3 regions of the Enterobacter sp. TMH.L2 genome follow, and region 3 is predicted to be linked to each of the others. Evidence: predicted binding sites of a transcription regulator. Region 3 holds the regulator's gene; each other region holds the start of a gene.
The links. The regulator CRP, encoded in region 3, controls carbon source genes, mostly activating them, when cyclic AMP is high. The targets are predictions, from matches to a motif close to ATGTGANNNNNNTCACAT.

Region 1: ACREYP_RS07270 (CidA/LrgA family protein) is a predicted target of CRP. The motif match lies at 6,934-6,951, and genes of this name have one in related genera.
Region 2: udp (uridine phosphorylase) is a predicted target of CRP. The motif match lies at 6,028-6,045, and genes of this name have one in related genera.

Annotation. Positions count from the first base shown of each region.
Region 1 covers NZ_CP193791.1:1,515,115-1,525,381, reverse strand. Annotated here, with positions in the region: gene ACREYP_RS07295 (LacI family DNA-binding transcriptional regulator) at 1-15, opposite strand, end outside; gene ACREYP_RS07290 (MFS transporter) at 311-1,612, shown strand; gene ACREYP_RS07285 (glycoside hydrolase family 31 protein) at 1,627-3,990, shown strand; gene ACREYP_RS07280 (ABC-F family ATPase) at 4,081-5,676, opposite strand; gene ldtB (L,D-transpeptidase) at 5,915-6,829, shown strand; gene ACREYP_RS07270 (CidA/LrgA family protein) at 7,000-7,401, shown strand; gene ACREYP_RS07265 (CidB/LrgB family autolysis modulator) at 7,398-8,093, shown strand; gene cdd (cytidine deaminase) at 8,222-9,109, shown strand; gene sanA (outer membrane permeability protein SanA) at 9,241-9,960, shown strand.
Region 2 covers NZ_CP193791.1:4,450,661-4,460,927, reverse strand. Annotated here, with positions in the region: gene ACREYP_RS21355 (carboxylate/amino acid/amine transporter) at 1-726, shown strand, start outside; gene metR (HTH-type transcriptional regulator MetR) at 614-1,567, opposite strand; gene metE (5-methyltetrahydropteroyltriglutamate--homocysteine S-methyltransferase) at 1,685-3,946, shown strand; gene ACREYP_RS21340 (peptidoglycan-binding domain-containing protein) at 4,156-4,734, shown strand; gene ACREYP_RS21335 (hypothetical protein) at 4,736-5,017, shown strand; gene ACREYP_RS21330 (dienelactone hydrolase family protein) at 5,086-5,913, opposite strand; gene udp (uridine phosphorylase) at 6,168-6,929, shown strand; gene rmuC (DNA recombination protein RmuC) at 7,071-8,504, shown strand; gene ubiE (bifunctional demethylmenaquinone methyltransferase/2-methoxy-6-polyprenyl-1,4-benzoquinol methylase UbiE) at 8,596-9,366, shown strand; gene ubiJ (ubiquinone biosynthesis protein UbiJ) at 9,379-9,984, shown strand; gene ubiB (ubiquinone biosynthesis regulatory protein kinase UbiB) at 9,981-10,267, shown strand, end outside.
Region 3 covers NZ_CP193791.1:226,755-237,021, forward strand. Annotated here, with positions in the region: gene ACREYP_RS01035 (YccS/YhfK family putative transporter) at 1-1,827, opposite strand, end outside; gene crp (cAMP-activated global transcriptional regulator CRP) at 1,890-2,522, opposite strand; gene ACREYP_RS01045 (OsmC family protein) at 2,835-3,239, shown strand; gene ACREYP_RS01050 (phosphoribulokinase) at 3,276-4,145, opposite strand; gene ACREYP_RS01055 (YheU family protein) at 4,236-4,454, opposite strand; gene ACREYP_RS01060 (hydrolase) at 4,456-5,472, opposite strand; gene ACREYP_RS01065 (LysE family translocator) at 5,533-6,135, shown strand; gene ACREYP_RS01070 (ABC transporter ATP-binding protein) at 6,177-8,081, opposite strand; gene kefG (glutathione-regulated potassium-efflux system ancillary protein KefG) at 8,206-8,757, shown strand; gene kefB (glutathione-regulated potassium-efflux system protein KefB) at 8,757-10,267, shown strand, end outside.

The sequences.
Region 1 (10,267 bases), 1.3 Mb from region 3:
TAGCGTTTTACTCATTTTGTGATCGACGCCCGTTTGTGAAATGAAAAAATTTTCATGACTGCGAGTACGCCATAGTGCCGGAGATTTAGCGTTATTTCTTCGCGTCGGATCGAGGTAGTGAAAATATTTGCAAAAATTGCGCTATTGGTTGGCTGATAACTCAATTACGCTCCATTTTGTAAACCAATAAGGTTCTCACTGAAAGCACAAATAAAATTAAATACATAAAAATCAAATAATTAAAATACATCCATCGCCAAAAATAGTGGCATACCAATTCTACTAATTACCCTACAAGGTGGAGTGAACTATGAGTCATGGCATCGACCAACCGATAACCGCCGTTAAGGCAGGACGCGTTTTCCGACATTTGCGCTGGTGGGTTCTGGTTCTGTTCTTACTTGGCGTCACCGTGAATTACATCACGCGTAATGCGCTGGGGATCCTGGCGCCTGAACTGAAAACCTCCCTCGGCATTACCACCGAACAATATTCCTGGATAGTCGGTGCTTTTCAGCTGGCCTATACCCTGTTCCAGCCTCTCTGCGGCTGGCTGATCGACGTGATTGGCCTGAAGATCGGCTTTCTGATCTGCGCCAGCATCTGGGCGGTGATGTGCATGCTGCATGCCGGCGCCGGGAGCTGGTTACAGCTGGCTATTTTGCGCTTCATGATGGGCGGTGCGGAGGCCGCAGCCACGCCCGCCAACGCCAAAACGCTGGGTGAATGGTTCCCGAAAAAAGAGCGACCGATTGCCGCAGGCTGGGCCGGGGTGGGCTTTTCCATCGGCGCAATGCTGGCTCCGCCGATTATCTATTTTGCCCACAGTTTTTTTGGCTGGCAGGGTGCCTTTATGTTCAGCGGCGCGCTGGCGCTAGGGTGGGTTGTGCTGTGGTGGCTGTTTTACCACAACCCGGAACAGCACCCGAACCTGAGCAAGGAAGAACTGGCGTTCATCAAGCAGGACAACGAGCCGCCCACCGTGAAACTGCCGTTTTTCACCGCCCTGAAAACCGTCTCCAAAAATAAACGCTTTTACGGCATCGCCATTCCAGCTTTTATGGCGGAACCCGCCTGGGCGGTCCTGAGCTTTTGGGTTCCGCTTTACCTGGCCAACGAACGCGGAATGGATCTCAAACAGATTGCTATGTTCGCCTGGCTGCCGTTCCTCGCCGCCGATATCGGCAGCATTGCCAGCGGCTATCTGACCAAAGTTTACGTCCGTATTTTTGGCTGCTCGCGCACCAATTCCGTGGTGGCGAGTTCGGTAACCGGCGCGTTCCTGATGCTTTCTCTGGCGCTGGTCGCCGTCACCAAAGATCCCTGGATTGCCATCCTGCTTATCTCCATCGGCGGCTTCGGGCACCAGATTATCTCCTGCATGCTCAGCGCGCTGGTGGTGGACTCTTTTGATAAAGGCCAGATGGCCACCGTCAACGGCATGCGCGGTTCGGCGGCCTGGATTGCCAGCTTTATCTTCTCTCTGATCATCGGCGTGACCGCCGACAAGATTGGCTTCAACCCGCTGTTTATCGCCATGGGCTTTTTTGATCTGATCGGCGCGGTGTTCCTGGTGGCATTTATCGCCGAACGCCGCGCAAAACGCACCTGAATGGATGGTCTCTCATGAAAACACTTAAGAACTGGACGCTCGCAAAACAAGATGACAGCCAGGTTATCCTGACCCTCGACGGCAAGCATTCGCTGCACCTGTATGTGCTGGAAGATAAGCTGTTTCGCGTGCTGATTAAACGTCAACAGGGCCTGGCGCTGGACCGCACCTGGAGCATCGCCCCGCAGCAGGATGTCCCGTGGGAGGGACGCGACCGCGAAAGCCACGCCGGGTTTACCCTGCCCGGCTTCACGCTGGAACAGCAATCGGATAGGCTCATCATCAGTAGCGAAAGCCTGCGCGTGACCGTGCGCCAGCCGCTTTATCTGGAGTGGGAATACAAATCCGCCCAGGGCGAATGGCTGCCCCTCGCCTGCGATCGCCCCACCAGCGCTTACCAGCTTAACGCTCACGGCGATGGCGTGGCCCACTATCAGCGGCGCTTTGCCGGGGAGCGCTTTTACGGGCTGGGTGAAAAAGCCGGGCCGCTTAACCGCACCGGCAGGCGCTATGAGATGCGTAATCTGGACGCAATGGGCTATAACGCGGTGTCGACCGACCCGCTTTACAAGCATATTCCCTTCACCATTACGCGCCGGGACGACGTCAGCTTTGGCCTGTTCTATGACAACCTGAGCAGCTGCTGGCTGGATCTGGGCAACGAGATAGACAACTATCATCTGGCCTATCGCCGCTGGCAGGCAGAAGCCGGCGATCTGGACTATTACCTGTTTCTCGGCCCGCGCGTGCTGGACGTCACCAAGGCCTTCGTGCGCCTGACCGGGAAAACCTTCTTCGGGCCAAAATGGAGCCTCGGCTACAGCGGCTCAACGATGCATTACACCGACGCACCCGACGCCCAAAATCAGCTGATGAACTTTATTCGGCTGAGTCAGCAGCACGCGATTCCGTGCGACTCATTCCAGCTTTCGTCGGGCTACACCTCCATCAATAACAAACGCTACGTGTTTAACTGGAATTATGAAAAGGTGCCGCAGCCGAAGGTGATGAGCCAGGCGTTTATGGCGGCCGGGATCCGCCTTGCGGCCAACATCAAGCCTTGTCTGCTGCAGGATCATCCGCGTTATGAGGAGGTTGCCAAAGGCGGGCTGTTTATCAAAGATTCGGAATCCGATGCGCCGGAACACTCCAGCTTCTGGGACGATGAAGGCTCTCATCTGGACTTCACCAACCCGGCCACGGTGAAATGGTGGCAGGCTGGCGTTACCACACAGCTGCTGGAAATGGGCATTGGCTCCACCTGGAACGACAACAACGAATACGAAGTGTGGGACGGGGAAGCGCGCTGTCACGGCTTTGGCCAGCCGATAGCCATCAAACATATTCGCCCGGTCATGCCGCTGCTAATGATGCGCGCTTCGATGGAGGCTCAGCAGAAATTTTCCCCGGAAAAACGCCCATATCTGATTTCCCGTTCCGGCTGCGCCGGGATGCAGCGCTACGTCCAGACGTGGAGCGGCGACAACCGCACCAGCTGGGATACGCTGCGTTACAACACGCGGATGGGCGTCGGCATGAGCCTGTCCGGCCTGTTTAACGTCGGGCATGACGTTGGCGGTTTTTCGGGCGACAAGCCTGACGCCGAGCTTTTCGTGCGCTGGGTTCAGAACGGCGTGATGCACCCGCGCTTCACCATCCATTCGTGGAATGATGACCACACAGTGAACGAACCCTGGATGTATCCGGCGGTGACTCCGGCCATCCGCAGCGCCATTGAGCTGCGTTATCGCCTGCTGCCCTATTTCTACACGCTGCTGTGGCAGGCACACGCGGATGATGAACCCATGCTGAGGCCGACGTTCCTCGACCATGAACATGACGTGAAGACGTTTGATGAATGCGATGAGTTCCTGCTGGGCCGGGATCTTCTGGTGGCAAGCGTGGTGGAACCAGGACAACGCGAACGTACTTTATGGCTGCCGGCCAATGAGCACGGCTGGTACGACTATTATTCCGGCCAGTGGTTTAGCGGCGGCCAGACCATCACCCTGCCCGCCCCGCTTGAGCGTTTGCCATTGCTGGTTCGCGCCGGTGCGGCTCTGCCTCACAGCGAACGCATCAGCTACGTTTCCCCGCAGGACGATACCGTCCGTGAGCTAAAAATTTACCCGCTGCAGGGCACCGGGACGTCCCACGGCGTGTTGTTTGAGGATGACGGAGAATCCTGGGGCTATAAAGAAGGCAACGCGCTCTGGCTTCGCTGGGAAATAACCTGCTCAGCCAACGAGATTAACGTGGCCTTTAGCCGCAAGGGGGATTATTTGCCCGCGTGGCGCGAGATTAAGCTGTCTTTGCCTGAGGGAGAAAGACGTCGATTGCTGGTGAACGGCGTGGAATGCGAGGTATGGGGGCTGTAATTGCCCCTCAGCCCAAAGGGACGAGGGGGAAAACAACAGGGCAGAACAGTACATAATCTATTCCCTCTCCCTTTTAGGGTGAGGGTAAAATTACCCGTCGATCCCTTTGCTACGCAGGTAATCTTCGTAGCCACCGGTGAAGTCAATCACGCGCTCTGGGGTAATTTCCAGCACGCGGGTTGCCAGCGAGCTAACAAACTCACGGTCGTGGGAAACGAAGATCAGCGTCCCCTGGTACATTTCCAGCGCCATGTTCAGCGACTCGATGGATTCCATATCCAGGTGGTTGGTTGGTTCATCCATGATCAGGATGTTTGGTTTTTCCATCATCAGCTTGCCGAACAGCATACGGCCCTTCTCGCCCCCGGAAAGGACTTTGGCTGGCTTCTTGATGTCGTCCTGGCTGAACAGTAGACGACCCAGGATGCTGCGCACCGCCTGTTCGTCGTCGCCTTCCTGCTTCCACTGACTCATCCAGTCAAAGACGGTCAGATCGTTTTCGAACTCGTATTCGTGATCCTGGGCGTAGTAGCCAATCTGAGCATTTTCAGACCACTTCACGCTGCCGTTTTCCGGGGTCAGCTCGCCGACCAGGGTTTTCAGCATGGTAGATTTACCCACGCCGTTGGCACCCAAAATGGCAATCTTCTCGCCCACTTCCAGCAGCAGGTTGAAGTTTTTAAACAGCGGGCCGTTCTCAAACCCTTTGGTCACGGCTTCAACTTCAAGGGCGTTACGGAACAGTTTCTTATCCTGCTCGAAGCGGATGAACGGGTTCTGACGGCTGGACGCCTTCACTTCATCCAGCTTGATTTTATCAATCTGACGGGCACGGGAGGTGGCCTGGCGAGATTTGGAGGCGTTGGCGCTAAAGCGGCTAACGAAGGATTGCAGGTCTGCAATCTGCGCTTTCTTCTTCGCGTTGTCCGCCAGCAGGCGCTCGCGAGCCTGAGTTGCCGCCGTCATGTACTCGTCGTAGTTGCCAGGGTAAACGCGCAGCTCGCCGTAGTCCAGGTCAGCCATATGGGTGCAGACCATATTCAGGAAGTGACGGTCGTGCGAGATAATGATCATGGTGCTGTCGCGTTCGTTCAGCGTCTGCTCCAGCCAACGGATGGTGTCGATGTCCAGGTTGTTCGTTGGTTCGTCGAGCAGCAGGATGTCCGGGTTAGAGAACAGCGCCTGCGCCAGCAGCACGCGCAGCTTCCAGCCTGGAGCGACTTCGCTCATCGAGCCGTAGTGCTGCTCCAGCGGAATGCCCACGCCAAGCAGCAATTCACCGGCACGCGCTTCTGCGGTGTAGCCGTCCATCTCGCCGTATTTCACTTCGAGGTCGGCAACTTTGTAACCGTCTTCTTCGCTCATCTCAGGCAGGGCATAAATGCGGTCGCGTTCCTGCTTCACTTCCCACAGCTCGCCGTGGCCCATGATAACGGTGTCGAGTACGGTGAATTTTTCGAAGGCGAACTGATCCTGACGCAGCTTACCGATACGCTCGTTTGGGTCGAGAGAAACGTTGCCAAGCGTTGGCTCTAAGTCCCCGCCGAGGATTTTCATGAACGTGGATTTGCCGCTTCCGTTCGCGCCAATCAGGCCGTAACGGTTGCCGCCGCCAAATTTAACGGAGATATTTTCGAACAGCGGTTTGCTGCCAAACTGCATGGTAACGTTGCTGGATACAAGCACTGGTATGTCCTGGAGAAATAAGTTGTCGAGATTTTGGAATGTGATTTCGGCCACATTATGCCATAACTATGATAAAGGGTCGCCCCGCATCTTCACCGTACAATAGTTAATCAGTGTGAAAAAATTGTGATTTCATCCACATCTGATTTCCCAGATGAATGTAATGCACATATAATGCGCGGCTGAATCGTCCATGAACACTCACTAGCTGGCCCGTCTGGCATAACACTCGCATAACATGAATATGAAATTACGCTCGCTTTTACTGGCTTTTGTGGCTGTCGCGTCTTTCTCTGCTTCCGCCGTGACTTATCCGTTACCGACTAACGGCAGCCGCCTGGTTGGTGAAAACCAGGTTATCACTATTCCTGAAGGCAGCACCGCGCCGCTGGAAGAGTATGCCGCACAGTACCAGATGGGTCTGTCTAACATGCTGGAAGCTAACCCAGGCATTGACCCGTACCTGCCAAAAGCCGGCACCATCCTGAACATCCCTCAGCAGCTGATCCTGCCTGACACCGTGCATGAAGGGATTGTGATCAACAGTGCCGAAATGCGCCTCTACTATTACCCGAAAGGCACCAACACGGTGATCGTGCTGCCAATCGGTATCGGCCAGCTGGGGAAAGATACCCCGATCAACTGGACCACCAAGGTAGAGCGTAAGAAAAATGGCCCAACCTGGACCCCGACGGCGAAAATGCACGCGGAATACGCCGCAGCCGGTACGCCGCTGCCAGCCGTTGTTCCCGCTGGCCCGGACAACCCAATGGGCCTGTACGCGCTGTACATCGGTAACCTGTATGCGATTCACGGCACCAACGCCAACTTCGGTATCGGTCTGCGCGTAAGCCACGGCTGCGTGCGTCTGCGTAACGAAGACATCAAGTTCCTGTTCGACAACGTGCCGGTTGGCACCCGCGTTCAATTCATTGATGAGCCGGTAAAAGCCACCACCGAGCCAGACGGCAGCCGCTACATCGAAGTTCACAACCCGCTTTCCACCACCGAAGCGCAGTTCAACTCCGATGAAATCGTGCCGATTAAACTGACCAGCAGCGTTCAGCAGGTGACCGCTCAGTCCGACGTTGACACCACCGTTGTTGACCAGGCGATTCAGAACCGTTCCGGGATGCCGGTTCGTCTGAACTAAGTCCAGCAGTTTGCAAAATAGCGGCCTCCGGGCCGCTTTTTTATTGCCCGAAATCCGCCCGACAACCTTCACGCAGGGAATGTTTGTTATGCTGATAATTCATGATGTGATGGATAGCACAATTTTGAGTTTAATTGTATGATGAATGCGTTTCTTAAAGGGTAACCTCCATGCGCAACTCGTTCACGATAATCTGGCAGTATCTTCGCGCTTTTGTCTTAATTTACCTGTGTTTATACGCCGGTATTTTTGTCGCCTCTTTACTGCCTATCGTCATTCCCGGCAGCATTATCGGCATGCTGATTTTGTTTGTGCTGCTGTCGCTGCAGATCCTGCCGGCGAAGTGGGTAAAACCCAGCTGCCATTTGCTGATTCGCTATATGGCCCTTCTGTTCGTCCCCATTGGCGTGGGCGTGATGCAGTATTACGACGTGCTGAAAGCCCAGTTTGGTCCGGTGGTGGTGTCCTGTTTGATCAGCACGCTGGTGGTGCTGGTTATCGTGAGCTGGAGCTCACATCTGGTACACGGTGAAAGAAAAGTGATTGGTGAAGGCGAGGCAGAGAAAAAATGATGCACTTTATATGGTGGTCTTTACCGTTAACGCTGGTGGTGTTTTTTGCCGCCCGCAAGCTGGCCGCCCGGTTGAAATCCCCGCTGCTGAACCCGCTGCTGGTTTGCATGGTGGTGATCATTCCTTTTTTGCTGCTGACCGGCATTCCTTACGACCACTATTTTAAAGGCAGCGAAGTGCTCAACGACCTGCTGCAGCCCGCCGTTGTAGCCCTGGCCTTCCCGCTCTATGAGCAAATACACCAGATTCGCGCCCGCTGGAAATCCATTATTACCATCTGCTTTATTGGCAGCATGGTGGCGATGTCCACCGGCACATCTATCGCGTTATTGATGGGGGCGTCCCCGGAAATTGCCGCTTCGGTCCTGCCAAAATCCGTCACCACGCCGATTGCAATGGCGGTTGGCGGCGGCATTGGTGGTATCCCGGCTATCAGCGCCGTCTGCGTTATCTTCGTCGGTATTCTTGGCGCGGTGTTTGGCCACACGCTGCTGAACATGATGCGCATCAATACCAAAGCCTCACGCGGGCTGGCAATGGGTACCGCTTCCCACGCGCTGGGCACCGCTCGCTGTGCGGAACTGGACTTCCAGGAAGGGGCTTTTAGCTCGCTGGCGCTGGTGATTTGCGGGGTCATGACGTCGCTTATCGCTCCGTTTTTATTCCCGGTACTGCTGAAGCTTTTCGGCTAAAGCTTGCGAGAGATCGCGCACTTTCAGATTTGTTTTCATAAGTTGCATAAACAATTAGAACTAGATCACATATTTGGCCGGTACAGATCCGTAAACTACGTTTCCGTTACCTTTGATGAGGCTTTAACATGCGTTCACGTTTTGATGCCGCCGTTGTGCAACTCCCCGCCGCGCTGCAAACCGCTTTGCAACCCCTGCTTGCCGACGACCACTTCCCGGCTATGTTTACCGCAGCCGAAGTTGAAGCGCTAAAACATCAAACCGGGCTGGGTGACCAAGACCTGGCTTTCGCTCTGTTGCCGCTGGCCGCAGCCTGTGCCCGCGCAGACCTCTCTCATTTTAACGTCGGCGCCGTCGCGCGAGGCGTCAGCGGGAATCTCTATTTTGGCGGCAACATGGAGTTTCTGGGTGCCACCATGCAGCAAACCGTGCACGCCGAACAAAGCGCCATTACCCACGCGTGGATGCGCGGCGAAAAAGGCCTGGTTGATATCACGGTCAACTACACGCCCTGCGGCCACTGCCGTCAGTTTATGAATGAACTGAACAGCGGCACCGCACTGGGTATTCATCTGCCTGGCCGCAAGCCTTCCACTTTGGGCGAATATCTGCCGGATGCCTTTGGCCCACGCGACCTGGAGATCAAAACGCTGCTGCTGGACGAAGAAAACCACGGTTTTGCGCTGAAAGGGGATGCCCTGACTCAGGCGGCAATTAGCGCGGCTAACCGCAGTCATGCGCCTTACAGCAAGGCCCCGGCAGGCGTTGCGCTGGAAATGGTCGACGGGAAAATCTTCACCGGATGCTATGCGGAAAACGCTGCGTTTAACCCTTCCCTTCCGCCGCTGCAGGCCGCGCTGAACCTGCTTTCTCTGAATGGTTACGACTACCCACAAATTAAGCGCGCCGTGCTGGCAGAAAAAATCGATGCGCCGCTGCTGCAGTGGGATGCCACCTCCGCCACGCTGAAAGCGCTGGGCTGTGAAGCCGTTGAGCGTGTTAATATTGTTCAATAATTCTCCGTTGCGGGTGTACCCACACTCGCATTGTTGAAATTTGCCCCAACTGAACCCGCGTTTCTTGCTCTTGAGGGCCGGGTAAAGTAGCCTTGGATGAAATTTCACCCCGCGAATGAGTCTGCAAGTCCATGTTGAAGCGCGTGTTTTACAGCCTGCTTATTGTTATCGGCTTAATGCTGGCGGCTGCGCTCGGGCTCGACCGCTGGATCAGCTGGAAAACCGCCCCCTACGTCTACGATGAACTGCAGGACTTGCCCTATCGCCAGGTGGGTGTAGTGCTCGGCACCGCCAAGTATTACCGCACCGGCGTCATCAATCAGTATTACCTGTACCGTATTCAGGGCGCGCTGAACGCCTACAACAGCGGCAAGGTGAACTACCTGCTGCTCAGCGGCGATAACGCGCAGCAAAGCTACAACGAGCCGATGACCATGCGCAAAGACCTGATCGCCGGCGGCGTTGATCCGGCGGATATCGTGCTGGATTACGCAGGCTTCCGCACGCTGGACTCGATTGTCCGCACCCGTAAAGTCTTTGATACCAACGATTTCATCATTATCACCCAGCGCTTCCACTGCGAGCGTGCGCTGTTTATCGCCCTGCATATGGGGATTCAGGCGCAGTGCTACGCGGTACCTTCCCCAAAAAACATGCTGACCGTGCGTACCCGCGAATTTGCCGCTCGCCTGGGGGCATTAGCCGATCTCTATCTCTTCAAGCGTGAGCCGCGTTTTCTCGGCCCGTTAGTGCCTATTCCGTCGCAGCAGGAAGTCCCGGAAGACGCGCAGGCCTATCCGGCCGTTACGCCGGAGCAACTGCTGGAAATCCAGAAAAAAGAGAAGAAGTGAGATAAACTATTGCACTCATTTTGATAGCGCCTCTTCCGTCGTCGCCTTTCCTAATTCCTCAACTGCTGCATTCTTATTCCCTTGAATCCGACATCTGAGTTCGCCCTTATGCCTTTCACCCCATATTATTTTGGCGGAACGCAATATCTCCATCTCAATAAGTGAAGAAACCTTAATTCTCAATCTTTAACTCATAAACAAAATGAATTAAGACCAAAAACCTTTCTTTCTTAAGCCATTTAGGTGAATGTTGAATAATATGCATTCCCGCGGAGTGTATTACATAGAATTCACTCCCCCTACCTTA
Region 2 (10,267 bases), 590 kb from region 3:
CTGTACATGCTGGTGGGCGCGCTACAGCTTGGCGTGATGTACCTCTTCAGCTTCCGCGCTTACCTCTATCTCACGGTATCCGAATTCCTGCTTTTCACGGTAATGACGCCGCTGTACGTCACGCTGATTTACGACCTGCTGAGCGGCAATAAACTGCGCTGGGGCTATGCGCTGAGTGCGGGGCTGGCGGTGATTGGCGCGGCGATTATTCGTTACGATAAAGTCAGCGATCACTTCTGGATCGGCCTGCTGCTGGTGCAAGGGGCGAACATCTGCTTCGCTATCGGCATGGTGGGCTACAAGCGCCTGATGGAAACGCACCCGATGCCGCAGCACTGCGCGTTTTCGTGGTTCTATCTGGGGGCGTTTATTGTCGCCGTTGTTGCCTGGTTTGCGCTTGGCAATCCGCAAAAACTCCCCACCACGACGCTACAGTGGGGGATTTTGGTCTGGCTTGGCGTTGTCGCTTCCGGGTTGGGTTATTTTATGTGGAACTACGGCGCAACTCAGGTGGACGCCGGCACGCTCGGCATCATGAACAACGTGCACGTCCCGGCCGGGCTGCTGGTGAATCTTGCCATCTGGCAGGAGCAGCCCCACTGGCCGAGCTTTATTATTGGGGGAACGGTGATAATGGCCTCGCTGTGGGTACATCGCCGATGGGTCGCTCCGCGTTCTTCACAAACGGTAAATGATCGCAGGCGTGCTGGCGCGTCGAGCGAATAAACGCCTCGGTCACCGGCTGGCGCTGTTCGCCGTCACGTACCGCGGCGTAGAGGCGGCTCCATAAACCTTCACCCAGGGTTCTGGTCACAATCAGGCCCTGGTGCTCAAAGCTTTCCACCACCCAATGCGGCAGGGCGGCAATCCCCATCCGCGCCGATACCATCTGAATCAGCAGCAGCGTGTTATCGACGTTTTTCAGCGACGGGCTAACCCCTGCTGGCTGCAGGAAATGACGCCAGATATCCATACGCTCACGCTGTACCGGGTAAATAAGCAGCGTTTCAAGCGTTAAATCTTCAGGCTCAATGCTCTCTTTCTTCGCCAATGGGTGGTCGGTCGCCATCACCAGGCGCACTTCAAAATCAAACATCGGCGAATAATGTAGCCCGCTGCGCGGCAAAATATCCGATGTCAGAACGATATCCAGCTCGCCCTGCTGCAGCGCAGGCTGCGGATCAAACGTAACGCCGGATTTAAAGTCCATCTCCACCTGCGGCCAGTGCTGGCGGAAATTTTCCAGCGCAGGCGTCAGCCACTGAATGCAGCTGTGGCACTCAATCGCAATGCGCAGCCGGGTTTGATGCGGCTCATTGCAGGCCTGCAGGGCGCGGCCAATCTGCGGCAACACTTGTTCCGCCAGCTGCAGCAGAATCTCCCCCTGCGGCGTAAAGCGAAGTGGCTGACTTTTACGGATAAACAGGCGGAAGCCGAGCCGCTGCTCCAGATCGCTGAACTGGTGAGAGAGGGCCGACTGAGTCTGATGCAGGGCGGCAGCAGCGGCGGCCAGCGAACCGCTGTGTCGTAACGCTTGCAGCGTCCGCAGGTGTTTAATCTCGATCATGAAAGTCCTTCACTTCGGCATGAACAAATTGCGCTTGAGGATTATACAGTACCTGCTGATTATAGAAGTGTAAACATCTGGATGGCTAAATACATCGCACCGAATAGAGGAAAGACCATGACAATCCATAATCACACCCTGGGGTTCCCTCGCGTCGGCCTTAAGCGCGAGTTGAAAAAAGCACAAGAAAGCTACTGGGCAGGGAATACCTCCCGCGAAGAATTACTGGCGGTTGGCCGCGAACTGCGTGCCCGCCACTGGGACCAACAAAAACAAGCCGGCGTCGAATTACTGCCGGTGGGCGATTTCGCATGGTACGACCATGTTCTGACCACCAGCCTGCTGCTCGGTAACGTACCGGCTCGTCATCAGAACAAAGACGGCAGCGTCGATATCGATACGCTGTTTCGCATCGGCCGTGGCCGGGCACCAACCGGCGAGCCTGCTGCTGCCGCAGAAATGACCAAATGGTTCAATACCAACTACCACTATATGGTGCCGGAATTTACTAAGGGGCAGCGGTTCAAACTGACCTGGACTCAGCTGCTGGAAGAAGTCGACGAGGCGCTTGCGCTGGGCCATAAGGTGAAACCTGTCCTGCTTGGGCCAGTGACTTACCTGTGGCTGGGCAAAGTGAAAGGCGAACAGTTTGATCGCCTGAGCCTGTTGAAAGATATTTTGCCGGTCTACCAGCAGGTGCTGGCCGAATTGGCGAAGCGTGGCGTTGAGTGGGTACAAATCGATGAGCCTGCGCTGGTGCTGGAGCTGCCAAAAGCATGGCTGGATGCCTTCAAACCGGCTTACGACGCGCTGACCGGCCGGGTGAAGCTGCTGCTTACCACCTACTTCGAAGGCGTGGGGCCAAACCTGAACACCATCACCGCGCTGCCGGTGCAGGGTCTGCACGTTGATTTTGTACATGGCAAAGATGACGTGAATGACATCCATAAGAAACTGCCTGCAAACTGGTTGTTGTCGGCGGGTGTTATCAACGGCCGTAACGTCTGGCGTGCCGATCTGACGGAGAAATATGCTCAGTTAAAAGACCTGGTGGGTAAACGTGAGCTGTGGGTGGCATCTTCCTGCTCCCTGCTGCACAGCCCAATTGACCTGAGCGTAGAAACTCGCCTGGATGCCGAAGTTAAAAGCTGGTTTGCTTTTGCCCTGCAGAAGTGTGCTGAGCTGTCCTTACTGACTGAAGCATTAAACAGTGGGAATACCGTCAAAATTGCTGAATGGAGCGCCCCGATTCAGGCTCGTCGTCAGTCCAAACGTGTACACAATGCCGCTGTCAGCGAGCGTCTGGCTAAAATTACCGCCCAGGACAGCCAGCGCCAGAATGCTTACACTGCCCGTGCAGCAGCCCAGCGTGAACGCTTCAACCTGCCGGCCTGGCCAACAACGACCATTGGCTCCTTCCCGCAGACAACTGAAATTCGCGGCCTGCGCCTGGACTTCAAAAAAGGCAAGCTGGACGCGAGCAACTATCGCACCGGTATCGCCGAACACATTAAGCAGGCGATTGTTGAGCAGGAACGTCTGGGCCTTGACGTGTTGGTGCATGGCGAAGCTGAGCGTAACGACATGGTTGAGTATTTCGGCGAACATCTGGATGGCTTCGTCTTTACTCAGAACGGCTGGGTGCAGAGCTACGGTTCCCGCTGCGTGAAACCTCCGATTGTTATCGGTGATATCAGCCGTCCGGAGCCGATCACCGTTGAGTGGGCCAAATACGCGCAGTCCCTGACCGACAAACCGGTTAAAGGCATGCTGACCGGTCCGGTGACGATTCTTTGCTGGTCCTTCCCGCGTGAAGATGTTTCCCGGGAGACTATCGCGAAGCAGATTGCGCTGGCCCTGCGTGACGAAGTAGCGGATCTGGAAGCCGCAGGTATCGGTATCATCCAGATTGATGAACCCGCCCTGCGTGAAGGTTTGCCGCTGCGCCAGTCCGACTGGCAGGCTTATCTGGAGTGGGGCGTGGAGGCCTTCCGTCTGAACGCCGCCGTGGTGCGAGATGACACCCAAATCCATACCCACATGTGCTACTGCGAGTTCAACGACATCATGGACTCCATTGCGGCGCTGGATGCGGACGTGATCACCATCGAAACTTCCCGTTCCGATATGGATCTGCTGGAGGCGTTTAAAGAGTTCGAATACCCGAATGAAATCGGGCCGGGCGTGTACGACATCCACTCTCCAAACGTTCCGGATGTGCAATGGATTGAAGCCCTGCTCAAGAAAGCGGCGGAATCTGTTCCGGCAGAGCGCCTGTGGGTTAACCCGGACTGCGGCCTGAAAACCCGTGGCTGGCCAGAAACCCGTGCGGCGCTGGCAAACATGGTGCAAGCGGCCCAGAATCTGCGCGAGGCTTAATACTAAAACGGAGGTGAGAGCCTCCGTTTTTCACACAGTTAAAATCACGCCCTCATCTCCCTGTTCGCTAATGCATGCTAATGCCAGGAATAATGCCCTTACTCTTTTCTGAAAGTCGTATTTATCCAACATTCACCTTGTCATGCTGAATTTTTTCTTGAGAAGCTTACTGCGCAGTTTGTCTTTTTTTGTGAAATAAAAGGATACTTATGAAGCAGCTAAGCGGTGAAAGCTGGGTTAGTCGATTCCAGGGAAGTAGTGACACGCAAACCCTGAGTCCAATATTCCGGGCAAATGTAAATAATTTTCTAAAAAGCCTTGAAGATGCTGGCGTCAGGGTAACTATTTCGGCGACGTTACGTCCGCCGGAAAGGGCATATTTAATGCACTGGTCCTGGAAGCTGGCACGAGGCATGGTTGAACCTGCCAATATTCCTGAAAAATCGGGTGTGGAAATTGAATGGGTGCATAATGGTGCGAACGGAAAGGCTGACAGAAATAAAAGCATTAATGCGGCAAAAGCGATGGTCCGGGCTTATGGCATGTCCAATCTCAACGTTGCTCCGGCGTTAAGGAGCCGACATACGGAAGGCAATGCTATTGATATGACGCTGTCGTGGATGGGTAACCTGGAAATTAAAGATAATAAAGGTGAGACTGTTATTATCAAAACAATGCCCCGTGATGGCATGAATACTCAATTACATGAAGTAGGGAAAAGCTTTGATGTGATAAAGTATCACGGCGGTGCTAACGATAAACCTCATTGGTCAACGGATGGTCGATAAAATGAATAAAAGCCTAATTTTCTGTGCGCTATTCTTTTTGGTTTCCTGCGCTCAGGCTGCGGATAAATATCCAAAAGACGTTACTGAGTTTCTAATAAATGCAGATGACTGCCAGCATTTATCTGGTGAATGGGATTCTAGCTTGCCAAAAGAGCAGCAAAAGGATATTGAAAAACAGGTTAATGTTATCTGTGGTAAAGCAAAATCGCAGCAGGGTGCTTTGAGAACTCGCTACCATAATGAAAAAAGTATTCTAGATGTGATTAACGAATACGATTTTTAGATGTCAGGATATAACGGGCCGTGACGGACGGCCCGTTATGTTATGCAGTCCGGGGTAACCGACCGGCTTTACTTCCTTACTCCGTACCGTTTAAACCACGCCAGCATCCTTTCCCAGCCATCTTTGGCCGACGCTTCATGGTAGCTCGGGCGGTAGTCAGCGTTAAAAGCGTGTCCGGCTTCCGGGTAGACAATAATTTCCGCCCTGGCATTGGCCGCTCTTAGTGCCTGGCGCATGGTCTCAACGCTTTCCTGAGAAATCCCGGTATCCTGACCACCATAAAGGCCTAGCACTGGCGCATTAAGATTGACGGCGATATCTACCGGGTGGTGATGAGAGTTCAACGTTTTCTCACCCGTCAGCTTGCCGTACCAGGCGACGGCCGCTTTCAGCTGTGGATTGTGCGCCGCATAAAGCCAGGCAATTCGCCCGCCCCAGCAAAAACCGGTGACCATCAGGCGATGCGCATCGCCGCCGTTGCGTGAAGCCCAACTGGCCACATGATCAAGGTCGCCCAGCACCTGGTTATCCGGCACTTTTGAGACCAGGCTGCTTAACAACGTGGGGATATCGGCAAAATCTCCCGGTTCTCCCTGGCGAAAATAAAGCTCCGGGGCGATGGCCAGATAGCCTTCAAGCGCCAGTCGACGGCAGAGATCGCGGATATGTTCGTGTACGCCAAAAATCTCCTGAATGACAATCACAACCGGCAGCGGGCCATCGGCATTTTTGGGCCTGGCGTGGTAAGCCGGCATATTGTCGCCCTGGCTTGGAATTGACGTTTCCCCAGAAAGAATAGTGTCGTCCGGCGTTAGCAAAGCGGTGGGGGCGATGGGGGATGCCGCCGGTGCGAAACCTTCGCCCGGTGTGTTATGTGTTGTTTGCTTTTGTTTCATGGTTTTCTCCGAACCAGCATTAGCGCAGTGTGATAACTATAGCCAGGATTAGTAGCAAATCTGGCGGGCAAAAAACGCCGTCAAAGTTCAAAAAATAGCCCGATTGACGCTTAATTGTGATGCTGATCGCATATGAATATACAAATAATGTAATTTGTTTCATCCAAAGTGAGCGTCATCACGAAATTATGCTCAGGGGTTCTGTAAAGTGTCGCTTTGCTTCTCCTGAAACCTACTCAACAGAGGAGTCTGTTATGTCCAAGTCTGATGTTTTCCATCTCGGCCTCACTAAAAATGACCTGCAAGGGGCTACGCTTGCCATCGTCCCTGGCGATCCTGAGCGTGTGGAAAAAATCGCCGCGCTGATGGACAAGCCGGTTAAGCTGGCTTCCCACCGTGAATTCACTTCCTGGCGTGCTGAACTCGACGGCAAGCCGGTTATCATCTGTTCTACCGGTATCGGCGGCCCATCTACCTCTATTGCCGTTGAAGAACTGGCACAGCTTGGCATTCGCACTTTCCTGCGCGTCGGGACTACCGGGGCGATTCAGCCGAACATCAACGTCGGCGATGTGCTCGTGACCACCGCATCTGTTCGCCTGGATGGTGCCAGCCTGCACTTCGCGCCAATGGAATACCCGGCTGTGGCAGACTTCGCATGTACTACCGCGCTGGTTGAAGCGGCAAAAGCCGTGGGCGCAACGACGCACATCGGCGTGACGGCATCCTCCGACACCTTCTACCCTGGTCAGGAGCGTTACGACACGCTCTCCGGCCGCGTAGTTAGCCGCTTCAAAGGCTCAATGAAAGAGTGGCAGGAAATGGGCGTGATGAACTATGAAATGGAATCCGCCACGCTGCTGACCATGTGCTCCAGCCAGGGTCTGCGTGCGGGTATGGTTGCCGGGGTCATCGTGAACCGTACTCAGCAAGAGATCCCTAACGCGGAAACCATGAAGAAAACGGAAAGTCACGCGGTGAAAATCGTGGTCGAGGCGGCGCGTCGCCTGCTGTAGTTTTGCTTTTCCGATCATAAGGCCGGCGCTCGCCGGCTTTTTTTATGCTTTGCGCGCTCCCTTCCGGAAAATCCCTTTTCATCTGGACATTTATACAGCAGAATTTTATTTTGCCGATGTTGGTATCGTTTTGGGGGAAGCATGGATATTTCACTGTTGTTTGGGCTGGGCATCGGGTTGGTGGGCTTGCTGACCGGCTGGCTTGTCGCCAGTCTGCGTGCGGCGCAGCGGTTGGCGGCTTTGCATGAAGAACAGCGTGAAATCTACGGTGAGCTTACAGCCGCGCGGCAGGAGCTTCAGCAAAACCAGCACTGGCGAGATGAGTGCGACCAGCTTAACCGTGAGGTCCGTGCTCAAATGGAAATTAACAGCGGGCAGGAAGCAGATATTCGTGAGCTGACCACGTTGCTCGAGCAAACCCGGCTCAATGCTGAAGACAAGCATCGCCAAATGCTTAACAGCGAGCAGCGCCTGAACGAGCAGTTTGAGAATCTTGCCCACCGTATTTTTGAGCAAAGCGGGCGTAAGGTTGAAGAGCAGAACCGCCAAAGCCTTAACGTGTTGCTTTCCCCACTTCGAGAACAGCTCGATGGCTTCCGACGCCAGGTCCAGGAGAGTTTTGGCCAGGAAGCACGCGAACGGCATACGTTGACGCACGAAATCCGTAACCTTCAGCAGCTCAATGCACAAATGGCGCAAGAGGCGCTCAATCTCACCAAAGCACTGAAGGGCGACAACAAAACCCAGGGTAACTGGGGGGAAGTGGTGTTAACTAGGGTATTGGAAGCTTCTGGCCTGCGTGAAGGGCATGAATACCAGACTCAGGTGAACATCCAGCTTGAAAACAACAGTCGTATGCAGCCGGATGTTATCGTCCGCCTGCCTCAGGGCAAAGACGTTGTTATTGATGCAAAAATGACGCTGGTGGCCTATGAGCGTTACTTCAATGGTGAAGATGAACTCACGCGTGAAAGTGCGCTGAATGAGCACATCGCCGCTATCCGCAGCCATATTCGCCTGCTGGGGCGCAAAGATTACCAACAGCTACCGGGGCTACGTTCGCTGGACTATGTGTTGATGTTTATTCCCGTTGAGCCCGCTTTCCTGCTGGCTATCGACAGGCAGCCTGAACTGATTAGCGAAGCGCTGAAAAATAACATTATGCTGGTGAGCCCGACGACGCTGCTGGTGGCGCTGCGCACTATTGCCAATCTGTGGCGCTATGAACATCAAAGCCGTAATGCCCAGCAAATCGCCGACAGGGCGGGGCGCCTGTACGATAAAATGCGCCTGTTCGTGGATGATATGTCTGCGATTGGGCAAAGTCTCGATAAGGCGCAGGATAACTACCGGCAGGCGATGAAAAAACTTTCATCCGGCCGTGGGAATATCCTGGTTCAGGCAGATGCGTTTCGCGGACTTGGCGTAGAAGTCAAACGTGAGATGAATCCAGATCTGGTCGAGCGCGCTCGTCAGGAAGATGAGGATGATTCGGCTCGACTGGGCCATGCGGGCGAAGAACCTGAGGCTGAATTCGATACTTTGTCTTCATCGCGCACGGGTGAAGAGCGTTAAACTGAGGCTGAGTAGCACGGTTGAATCATAGGGCTTTCACGCCCATTCTGTTACACTTCCCGAACATTTTCTTTATTAAGCAGGCATTGAGATGGTTGATGAATCCCAGGAGTCCGGATCCCAGGAAACAACGCACTTTGGCTTCCGTACCGTAGCTAAAGAGCAAAAGGTCGATATGGTGGCGAACGTGTTCCACTCTGTTGCGGCGAAATACGACGTAATGAACGACCTGATGTCTTTTGGTATCCACAGGTTGTGGAAACGCTACACGATAGACTGCAGTGGCGTACGTCGTGGCCAGCGCGTGCTGGATCTTGCGGGCGGTACGGGCGATCTGACGGCGAAATTTTCTCGCCTGGTTGGTGAGACCGGTGAAGTCGTATTGGCCGATATTAACGATTCGATGCTGAAAATGGGGCGTGAAAAGCTACGCAATATCGGCATTGTGGGGAACGTCAGATACGTGCAGGCTAACGCCGAAGCGCTGCCATTCCCGGACAACACCTTTGACTGCATCACCATCTCCTTTGGCCTGCGTAACGTCACGGATAAAGACGCTGCATTGCGCTCTATGTTCCGCGTTCTCAAACCCGGTGGCCGCCTGCTGGTGCTTGAGTTCTCCAAACCAGCTTTCGAGCCGCTGAACAAAGCCTACGACGCGTATTCGTTCCACATTCTGCCGCGCATCGGTGAAATGGTCGCTCAGGACGGCGAAAGCTATCGCTACCTGGCAGAATCCATTCGCATGCACCCGGATCAGGAAACGCTGAAAGGCATGATGGAAGAAGCCGGGTTTGAAAACACCACCTATTACAATATGACCGGTGGGATTGTCGCCCTGCACCGTGGCTATAAATTCTAACAGGGAGCCGCGATGCCATTTATGTCGCTGATGACTGCCGGAATCGAAGGTGTGCTGAACACTTTCCTCTGGCGCGATCGTAGCCTGAAATCCGCGCGCCAACGCCTGCAGGGCAAGACGTTGCGCGTTAGCCTGAAAGAATTTTCAGCGCCGCTGGTGCTGGTGTTCAGTGAACAACAGCTGGACGTACTGAGCCAGTGGGAAAGTGAGGCGGATTGTAGCGTCACAACCCATATCGGCGTGCTGTCGAAACTGCGCGATCGCCAGCAACTTACCGCTCTGATTCGCAGCGGTGAACTTGACGTGGCAGGTGACATTCAGGTTGTACAAAATCTGGCATCGCTGATGGATCTCGCGGAGTTTGATCCTGCGGAACTGCTGGCTCCGTATATAGGCGATATTGCCTCTGAAGGTATCAGTAAGTTTGTGCGTCATGGCGGAAAGCTGCTGAAAAAAGGATTGATCCGCAATCAGCAGTATCTGGGAGAAGCGCTCACCGAAGAGTGGCGCGTTGCGCCTGGCTCACTTGAAGTGGCCTGGTTTGCAGAGGAAACCGAAGCGCTGGCACGCTCGGCGGACGCACTCAGCAAACGGCTGGATAAGCTGGAGGGCAAATGACGCCAGGAGAAATTCGCCGCCTTTATTTCATTGTCCGTACCTTTCTGAGCTATGGCCTTGATGAACTGATTCCCAAAATGCGCATTACGCTGCCGTTACGTTTGTGGCGGCGTTGCCTGTTCTGGATGCCGAATCGTCACCGTGATAAGCCTTTGGGAGAACGTCTACGCCTTGCGCTGCAGGAGCTCGGTCCCGTTTGGATCAAGTTTGGTCAGATGCTTTCTACCCGTCGCGATCTGTTCCCACCGATCATTGCTGACCAACTGGCTATGTTGCAGGACAG
Region 3 (10,267 bases):
CGCCAGGTCCGGCGTCAGCATGTTGTGTTCGCGCGCCAGCGTGGTCATGGCGTTGATATGCTCGACGATGAACTGGCTGTGCGTCACCCAAAGTTTCATGTCTGCCAGGTAGTGGGAGTTAAATCCTGGCTCCTGCATCGCCTGATTGAGCGAGTTGAACAGCGCATTGTGCGCCTGGTTGACCCGCATACGCTGCCAGGCCAGCGGCGTGGGCTCTGGATCGTTGCTCAATATCAGCCGAATAGCGTCCTGGTCCGCCTCCAGCGCGTCGTGGGCGTTCTGACGCAGCAGGCCGGTTTGCCACTGTGGCCACAGCCAGATCATGCCGCCAAAGGCGATCAGGCAGCCGAGCAGAGTGTCTATCAGCCTGGGAATAATGTAACTCTCGGCGCTGAGGGTGATGAGCTGCAGGGTATATACCGCCGTGACGGTGAAGCCAATGGTGGCCCAACCGTAGCTTTTGCGGATAAACAGGTAACTCACCAGCGTAATCATTAACATCGCCAGCAGGGTGTAGCTGTCCGGGACGTGGAAGTGCAGGGTGATACCCGCGATACACAGCCCTGCCATGGTACCTGCCGCCCTGTGAACAATGCGCACCCGCGTTGCACCGTAGCCGTTTTGCGTCACGAACATCACCGTCATTAGGATCCAATACGGCTTTGGCAGGTGTAAGAAGGAGCCCAGCAGGCTGGCAATGGTCAGCATCACACCTAAGCGCGCGGAGCTGCGCAAAGCGGAGGATTTAAACGAGAGATAGCTTTTCAGGGCCGGGAAAAACGGTAAACGGCGTTCCCTGTCCTCCATTAAATCCCTCACGTACAGCGGCCGCTGGGTTTTCAGTACCCGGGCAATGCGGCTGAAGTGGTAATGGCAGAACTGCCCCACTGGATTGTCCGGATTCTGGCGGGCGATTTTTTCCAGGGCGTCGATCTGCTTATCCATGGTAAAGCGCGTTGGATAGCGGTGGTAAAGAATATCGTCTGCCAGCACGCGCAGGCGCGCGGCGATGGTTTGAGCATTCCAGCGGATCACGGCTTCCGCATGGCTTTGCTCGACCAGTTTTTGCACCTCTTCAGGCTGATGCAGGCTAACCGAAATGTGTTCCTGCAGATCCAGCGCAACCTGGAAAGCGCGTAACAGACGCTTGTAGCCGTTTTGCTGGTTGGCCGATAGCATATGCAGCTGCTGGTAGCAGGTAGTGATCAGGTCGACGGCTTTTTGCTGGCGGGCCAGCAGCGGCGGCAGCGCTTTTTCCGGGTCGGTATGCTGGGTCAGCAGGCTGTACTTTGCTTCGCAGTAATCTGCCAACTGGCGGTACAGCAGGCTGAGCGACTCCCTGAGCGGTTGTTCACGCCATAGCCGGAACCAGAACCAGTTGAAGGCGCCGTACCAGATGGTGCCGAAGATATAGAGCACCATGGGCTTCCAGATCGGCATATTCCCGGCCATGCTGAGCGTAAAAATAGCGGCGATCAGCGATGCGGGCAGCAGGCGGGCGTGAAGTGAGCTGATTTCTGCCGTCACACCGAGCAGCAGAGCCATGACGATCAATATCGCCGGCAGCGGGATGTGGGTGTAAAGCAGCAGAAGCTGCAGGATAAGGCTGCTGAGAGCGAACAGACTGCCGCCGATGATCAATCGTTTGAAGAAGCGCTTGTGCGGCGTGTCCAGCCCGGCAATGTTGCAGCAGGCGGGAACTAACGAGAAGAGAAGGCCGTTTTGCAGGCTGCCAAGCAGCAGGCCGACAGCCACGGGAAGACACAGCACCAGCGTTTGCCGCAGCGCGTAGTTAACTTCTGGGTGGTAAATTAATCTCTTCCACATAGCCTGAATTGTAGAGACAAAAAAGGCGTGTTACCGAAGCGACACGCCTTTATAAGGGCTAATTAACGGGTGCCGTAAACGACAATCGTTTTACCGTGGGCGGAAATGAGGTTCTGATCTTCCAGCATTTTCAGAATACGGCCAACGGTTTCGCGGGAGCAGCCCACGATCTGACCGATTTCCTGGCGGGTGATTTTGATTTGCATCCCGTCCGGGTGGGTCATGGCATCCGGCTGTTTAGCCAGGTTCAGCAGCGTCTGAGCAATGCGGCCGGTCACGTCGAGGAAGGCGAGGTTGCCAACTTTCTCAGAAGTTACCTGCAGGCGGCGCGCCATCTGGGAAGAAAGACGCATCAGGATGTCCGGGTTGACCTGAATCAGCTGACGGAATTTTTTATAGGAAATTTCAGCTACTTCACAGGCTGACTTGGCGCGAACCCAGGCGCTACGCTCCTGGCCTTCTTCGAACAAACCTAATTCACCAATGAAATCACCCTGATTCAGATAAGAAAGGATCATCTCCTTGCCTTCTTCATCTTTAATCAGAACAGCTACGGAGCCTTTGACGATGTAGTACAGCGTCTCCGCCTTTTCACCCTGGTGAATCAGCGTGCTCTTCGACGGATACTTATGAATGTGGCAATGAGACAAGAACCATTCGAGAGTCGGGTCTGTTTGCGGTTTGCCAAGCACCATGCGCGGTTATCCTCTGTTATAAACTGGCTACCAAAGACAAGACGCGGAACCTCTTGTCTGGCGTTGCAATCGTGAAATTTTCCCAAGCCCTGGGAGCTGGCGGGCAGGTTAACCCTGCGGCCTGTAATTAGTCGTTTCCTCTGCTTACGGCATAAACGTCTCTGTATCGCAGCAGCATCCGGATTGTTTTAGCATAGCTTTTGGTTAGTGTCTTGTATTGTCTCGTTTCAGCATGACCTGGATCGCCTTACGTTGCCAGTTTTCACGTAGACGCGTAATCTGAAAGAAATTTTTATTACGGGAGTAGGTAAAATGCAGGCACGTGTTAAATGGGTGGAAGGCATGACCTTCCTCGGCGAATCCGCTTCTGGCCACCAAATTCTGATGGACGGGGACTCCGGGGATAAAGCGCCAAGCCCGATGGAAATGCTGCTGATGGCCGCGGGCGGTTGTAGCTCAATTGACGTGGTGTCGATTCTGCAAAAAGGCCGCCATGATGTGACGGATTGTGAGGTGAAACTGACTTCCGAACGTCGTGAAGAAGCACCTCGTCTGTTCACCCGCATTCATTTGCATTTTGTTGTGACCGGGAAAGAGCTGAAAGAAAGTGCGGTTGCCCGCGCCGTTGAGCTGACCGCAGAGAAATATTGCTCGGTGACGTTGATGCTGGAGAAAGCCGCAGAGATTAGCCACAGCTACGAAATTATTGAAACCTAAGTAGAAAAGGGCGGTATACAGACCGCCCTTACGCCATCAGGCAATTTTCCTGCCTTCTGCCAGCCGCTGCACCAGCGGGGCCATGATCAGCTCCATCGCCAGCCCCATTTTCCCGCCCGGTACCACCAATGTATTGATGTGGGAGATAAACGACCCCTGCAACATTGCCAGCAGATAAGGGAAGTCGATGTCGTCCAGCCCACGGAAGTGAATGACCACGAAGCTTTCGTCCAGCGACGGAATGGCTCGCGCGGCAAACGGGTTAGAGGTGTCTACCGTCGGAACGCGCTGGAAGTTGATATGGGTACGTGAGAACTGCGGCGTAATGAAGTTGATGTAATCGTCCATGGAGCGCACTACGGAATCCATCACCGCTTCCCGTGAATGGCCGCGTTCGCTGGTATCGCGCACCAGTTTCTGAATCCATTCCAGGTTAACGATGGGCACCACGCCTACCAGTAAATCGACGCAGTCGGCGACGTTATGTTGAGGGGTGACTACACCGCCGTGCAGGCCTTCGTAAAACAGGACGTCAGTGGGCTCCGGGAGCGGCTGCCAGGGCGTAAAAGTACCCGGCACCTGGTTCCACGGCACCGCTTCATCGTAGGTATGCAGGTATTTACGCGCTTGCCCTTTGCCGGTCTGGCCGTATTCGATAAAGGTTCGTTCCAGTAACCCGAAGTCGTTGGCGTCTGGCCCAAAGTAACTAATATGGCGGCCAGCATCGCGTGCTTTGCGGATAGCCATGTCCATTTCCGGGCGGGTATAGCGGTGGAAACTGTCGCCTTCAACTTCAGCGGCGCGCAGGTTGAGCTGCTGGAAAATCTTGCGGAAAGCGAGGCTGGTGGTCGTGGTGCCGGCGCCGCTGGAACCTGTGACCGCAATAACCGGGTGTTTGGCTGACATAGGGTGAAAACTCCGTGAGGGATCGGAAAAGAGATCTGTATCTGCTTGTTATACTTTTCAGCCAGTATAGATCACCCTGCCAGTCAGCGGTCAGCCGCGAAACTGCCCGCGCGGCATAATGTTCACCGTTTCATGGAGTTCAGACCAAACCAGCACGGCCTCGCCGCTTTGTAACTGGCGCTTCACGTCGGCGACTTTTTGCGTCAGCGAGCGCTCCTGCTCACCATAATCGGTGCCTTCCCGTAATACAAAAGATTCAATCAAATTGTCGAGCGTTTCAGGGTCGAGATCTTGCCAGGGAATGATCATTTCAGTGGTCCAGGAAGCGGGTTAGCCAGTCGGGAATGCGCTGCTCAAGCCACATCTGTGGGCGCAGCAGAGTCCCGCCGACAAAGCCAACGTGGCCGCCGTAAGTCGTGAGCTGGTAGTGGATATTGGGTGGCAGCGTTTCGCGATCCGGGATGACGTGGTGATCCATAAACGGGTCGTCTTTGGCGTGGATAATCAGCGTCGGAGCGGCAATTTCCGGCAAAAGCGGCATGGCGCTGCACTGGCGATAGTAGTCCAGCGCGTCGGCAAAGCCATGGATCTTCGAGGTAATTAAGTCATCGAACTCGCGAATGCGGCGCAGGCTTTTCAGCTTGCGGAGGTCGATAGGCAGCGAGCCAGGGTAGCTCTTCAGCTTACGGGCGGCATTTTTCTTCAGCAGATTCAGCAGGTAATGCTGATAGACGCGCGAGAAGCCCTGCTCCATGTGGTAGCAACACTGCTCAAGCATCAGCGGGGCGGAAACAATCACGCCGGCTTTCAGCGTGCAGGCAGCGCCCTGTTTTGCCATCAGGCAGGCGAGCATGTTCCCACCCAGCGAAAAACCAACTGCGGCGGTGGGGACTTCACCGTAGCGCTGGTTTAACCATTCGAGGAAGTAAGTACCGTCTTCGGTTTCGCCGGAGTGATAAATGCGTTCTTTACGGTTCGGCACGCCGCTGCAGCCGCGAAAATGCATCACCACGCCCAGCCAGCCGCGTTTTTTCGCCGCTTCTATCATGCCGTGAGCATACGGGCTGTGGAGGCTGCCTTCGAGTCCGTGAAACACGACCAGGCGAGGTTTGTGCATAGCGGTTTGCGGATCTTCGCTCCACGCAAGATCGACAAAATCCCCGTCCGGCATATCCAGCCGCTGCCAGTGGGGTTTGAAATTGATTCGACGACGAATCAAACGTGGGATCATGGTTTGCAGATGCGGGTTACTGAGTCCGCGCATCGGGCGGAAATCGTCACCTTCATCATGATGAATATTCAATTCTAAAGGACTTGTACTGGCCATATCACACTGTTAGTTTCGTTTAGTTCGCTAATTATTCTTCGGGTGTGGAGCACCCAATTCATGGACTTAACGCTTTTTCTTTCGATGCTGGGCTTTCTCTGGGTCGCCGCCATCACACCTGGCCCTAATAATACGCTACTTACCGCATCCGGGGCGAATTACGGTTTCTTCCGCAGCCTGCCGCTGATGATTGGCATCATGCTCGGAATGCAGTGCATTTTAGTGCTTGTTGCCTTCGGCGTAGGCAGCTTAATCCTGCTTTACCCCGCTCTGCACCTTATCCTGAAGATTGCCGGGAGCGTTTACCTTTTGTGGCTAGCCTGGAAAATTGGCACCGCGAAATACGAGCGCCTGGAAACGGATGCGGCCCCGCCGTCTCCGGTACCTTTCTGGCAAGGTGGCCTGCTGCAGGTGATTAACCCTAAAGCGTGGCTGATGGCGCTGGGCGCGGTAGCCAGTTTCAGCCTGGCGGGCGCAGCCTACCTGCATTCCGTGGCGATGATTAGCGTAGGGATTGCGCTGGTGAACATTGTGGCCGGGGTTATCTGGATAGCCTTTGGCAGCCTGATTGGCCTGTTCCTGCGCAGCCGTCGCTCCTGGGCTATTTTCAACGTCAGCATGGGCGTGTTAACCGCCGCCTGCGTGCTGCTTATCTGGCGTTGAGGGCAAACCCTCTCCTCGCGAGGAGAGGGAAACGTTCGCGTTTAGTCGGCCTGCAGCATCTGTTCAAGCTGTTCCTGAATATCCAGCCATTCCATCTCGCACTCTTCCAGCGCCGACTTCACTTTTACCTGCGTTTGCAGGCATTCGTTCATCTCGGCTTTACGGCTCTGGTCGTAGATAGCGCTGTCTGCCAGCTTGTCTTCTACTTCTGCAAGCTGAGCGTTCAGCTTTTCCATCTGCTTTTCAAGCTGGGTAATTTGCTTGCGCAGCGGCTGAGTTTGGGTGCGAAGTTCGGCTTCACGGCGCTTCTGGTCCTTGCGGGCCTGGGCGCTGTTGGCATTATCTTTCGCTGATTCCGCGGGCTGATTCTCCTGTTTTTGCAGGTCGCTCAGCCACTGTTGGTAATCCTCGAGGTCGCCATCGAAAGCTTCCACTTTGCCGTCGTGCACCAGGTAGAGATCGTCCGTGGTGGAGCGCAGCAGGTGGCGGTCGTGCGAAACCACAACCAGCGCGCCCTCAAAGTCGATTAGCGCTTCGGTCAGCGCCTGGCGCATGTCGAGATCGAGGTGGTTCGTCGGTTCATCGAGCAGCAGCAGGTTAGGGCGCTGCCAGACAATCAGCGCCAGCACCAACCGGGCTTTTTCACCGCCGGAGAAACGCGCCGTTTGTTCCGTGACTTTATCGCCCTGGAAACCAAAGCCGCCCAGATAGTCACGCAGTTGCTGTTCCAGCTCGCGTGGGGCAATACGAGCCAGATGCTGAAGCGGCGATTCATCGGCGCGCAGGTATTCCAACTGATGCTGGGCGAAGTAGCCGAGCTTGATGCCTTTGGCCAGGCCGATGTCACCCTGCAGCGGCTGTAATTCACCGGCCAGCAGTTTGATTAACGTGGATTTCCCCGCCCCGTTTCGGCCCAGCAGGCCAATACGCGAGCCAGGAACAAGGTTCAGCTTGATGGAGTTGAGGATCACTCGCTCGCCGTAGCCTGCGCTGACCTTTTCCATCCTCAGCAGCGGGTTGGGAAGGTTTTCTGGCGCACGGAAGCTGAAGTGAAACGGGTTATCGACGTGAGCCGGGGCAATCAGCTCCATGCGCTCCAACATTTTCACGCGGCTCTGCGCCTGCTTGGCTTTGGACGCTTTAGCTTTAAAGCGATCGATAAAGCTTTGCAGGTGGGCCACTTTTTGCTGCTGGCTTTCGTACATCGACTGCTGTTGAGACAGGCGAGTTGCGCGCTGGATCTCAAACGACGAATAGTTGCCGGTGTACTCGAACATATTTTCCTGTTCGATGTGGATAATTTTATCGACCACCGGATCGAGGAAGTCCCGGTCGTGAGAGATAAGAATCAGGGTACCCTGGTAGCTTTTCAGCCAGCGCTCCAGCCAGATGACCGCGTCCAGATCGAGGTGGTTAGTTGGCTCATCGAGCAGCAGCAGGTCGGAACGGCAAATCAGCGCCTGGGCAAGGTTAAGACGCATGCGCCAGCCGCCCGAGAAATCGCTTACCGGGCGTTCCAGCTGTTCATTGCTGAAGCCCAGACCGTGCAGCAGGCTGGAGGCGCGTGAGCGAATGGTCCACGCATCGACCGCGTCCAGCTTGCCGTGAACCAGCGCAATGGCGTGACCGTCGTTGCGTTCGTTGGCGACGTTTAGCTCGGCTTCCAGCTTGCGGAATTCACGGTCGCCGTCGATCACATACTCTATCGCCGGCATCGCAAGGGCGGGCGTTTCCTGATTCACCCAGGCAAGCTGCCAGTTGCCGGGAAAGCTTGCGCTCCCGCCATCGGCGCTTATCTCGTTTTTCAGCAACGCCAGCAGCGTGGATTTCCCGCAGCCGTTTTTACCCACCAGGCCGACTTTTTGCCCGGGGTTGATGGTGGCGGTGGCGTTATCCAGCAGAACGCGGGTGCCGCGACGAATTTGTAACGAGGAGAAAACAATCATAAAGCGCCGTATGTTCAGAGTATGTTAAATTGTCATTGTAATTCGTTAACATGTCGCCTGGGCAACAGGTCGGGCTGCATGGTAGCCCAAAATAATGACTATGACGACGCCCTGGAGGGTAATGATGTCGCAGCCGCCGAAAGTTTTGCTGCTGTATGCCCATCCGGAATCCCAGGACTCGGTGGCTAACCGGGTTTTGCTTCAGCCGGCTCTGCAGCTTGAAAATGTGACCGTGCACGATCTCTACGCGCACTATCCCGATTTCTTTATCGATATTTATCACGAACAGTCATTGTTGCTGGAGCACGATGTCATTGTTTTTCAACACCCTCTTTATACCTACAGCTGCCCTGCGTTGCTGAAAGAGTGGATGGATCGCGTCCTAAGCCGGGACTTTGCCAGCGGCATCGGAGGCAACGCGCTGGCGGGAAAGTACTGGCGCAGCGTGATCACCACCGGCGAGCCGGAAGGGGCCTATCGCTATGACGGCTATAACCGCTTCCCCTTAACCGAAATTTTACGACCTTTTGAGCTCACCGCGGCGATGTGCAAGATGCACTGGCTGATGCCGATTATCGTTTACTGGGCTCGCCGCCAGTCTAAGCCGGAGCTGCAAAGCCACGCGAAAGCTTATGGTGAGTGGCTGGCGAATCCGTTGCCGATGGGAGGCCGTTGATGGAAGGTTCTGATTTACTGTTGGCGGGGGTGTTGTTTCTCTTCGCGGCGGTTGTTGCTGTCCCGGTTGCCGCACGTTTAGGTATTGGCGCCGTGCTGGGTTATTTGCTGGCAGGTATCGCTATTGGTCCCTGGGGCTTAGGGTTTATCAGCGATGTTGATGAAATCCTGCATTTCTCCGAACTGGGCGTGGTGTTCCTGATGTTTATCATCGGGCTGGAGCTGAATCCGTCGAAGCTATGGCAACTGAGGCGCTCTATCTTTGGCGTTGGGGCGGCGCAGGTGATTCTCAGCGCGGTGGTGCTCGCGGGCCTGCTGATGCTGACGAATTTTTCCTGGCAGGCGGCAGTGGTGGGCGGCATCGGCCTTGCGATGTCTTCCACAGCGATGGCGCTGCAGCTGATGCGCGATAAAAGCATGAACCGCAGCGAATCCGGTCAGCTAGGCTTTTCGGTCCTTCTGTTCCAGGATCTGGCGGTGATCCCGGCGCTGGCGCTGGTGCCGCTGCTGGCCGGAAACGGCGACGATCATACCGACTGGATTAAAGTCGGCCTGAAGGCGTTGGCGTTTATCGGCATGCTATTGGGCGGGCGCTATTTGCTTCGCCCGGTTTTCCGCTTTATTGCCGGCTCCGGGGTGCGTGAAGTCTTTACCGCGGCTTCGTTGTTGCTGGTCCTTGGCTCGGCGCTGTTTATGGATGCGCTTGGGTTCTCTATGGCCTTGGGGACGTTTCTGGCTGGCGTGCTGCTGGCGGAAAGTGAATATCGCCACGAGCTTGAGATTGCTATCGATCCGTTCAAAGGCCTGCTGCTGGGGCTGTTCTTTATCTCTGTTGGCATGGCACTGAATCTGGGCGTTTTGTTCACCCATTTACTGTGGATTGCAGTGAGCGTGGTTGCGCTGGTGGCGGTGAAAGCCACCATTTTGTATGGCCTGTCGCGGGTGTATGGTTTGCGCAGCTCTGAGCGGCTGCAGTTTGCGGGCGTGCTAAGCCAGGGCGGCGAATTTGCCTTCGTGCTGTTTTCCGCGGCGGCCTCACAGAAGCTGTTCCAGGGCGATCAAATGCCGCTGCTGCTGGTCACGGTTACGCTGTCGATGATGACCACGCCGCTGCTGATGAAAGGTGTGGATGCGATTCTTGCCCGGCGGTTTAATCCGGGCGAGGAAACAGAGGAGACGCCTTACGTTGAGGACGATCATCCGCAGGTTATCATCGTCGGATTTGGGCGTTTTGGTCAGGTGATAGGCCGCCTATTGATGGCGAATAAGATGCGTATCACCGTTCTTGAACGGGATATCAGCGCCGTAAGCCTGATGAGAAAATACGGTTATAAGGTGTATTACGGCGATGCGACGGAAGTGGAACTGTTGCGTTCGGCGGGAGCGGAAGAGGCCAAATCCATTGTTATCACCTGCAATGAGCCGGAAGATACGATGCGGATAGTCCATCTCTGTCAACAACACTTTCCACATCTTGCCATACTGGCGCGTGCTCGCGGCCGCGTAGAGGC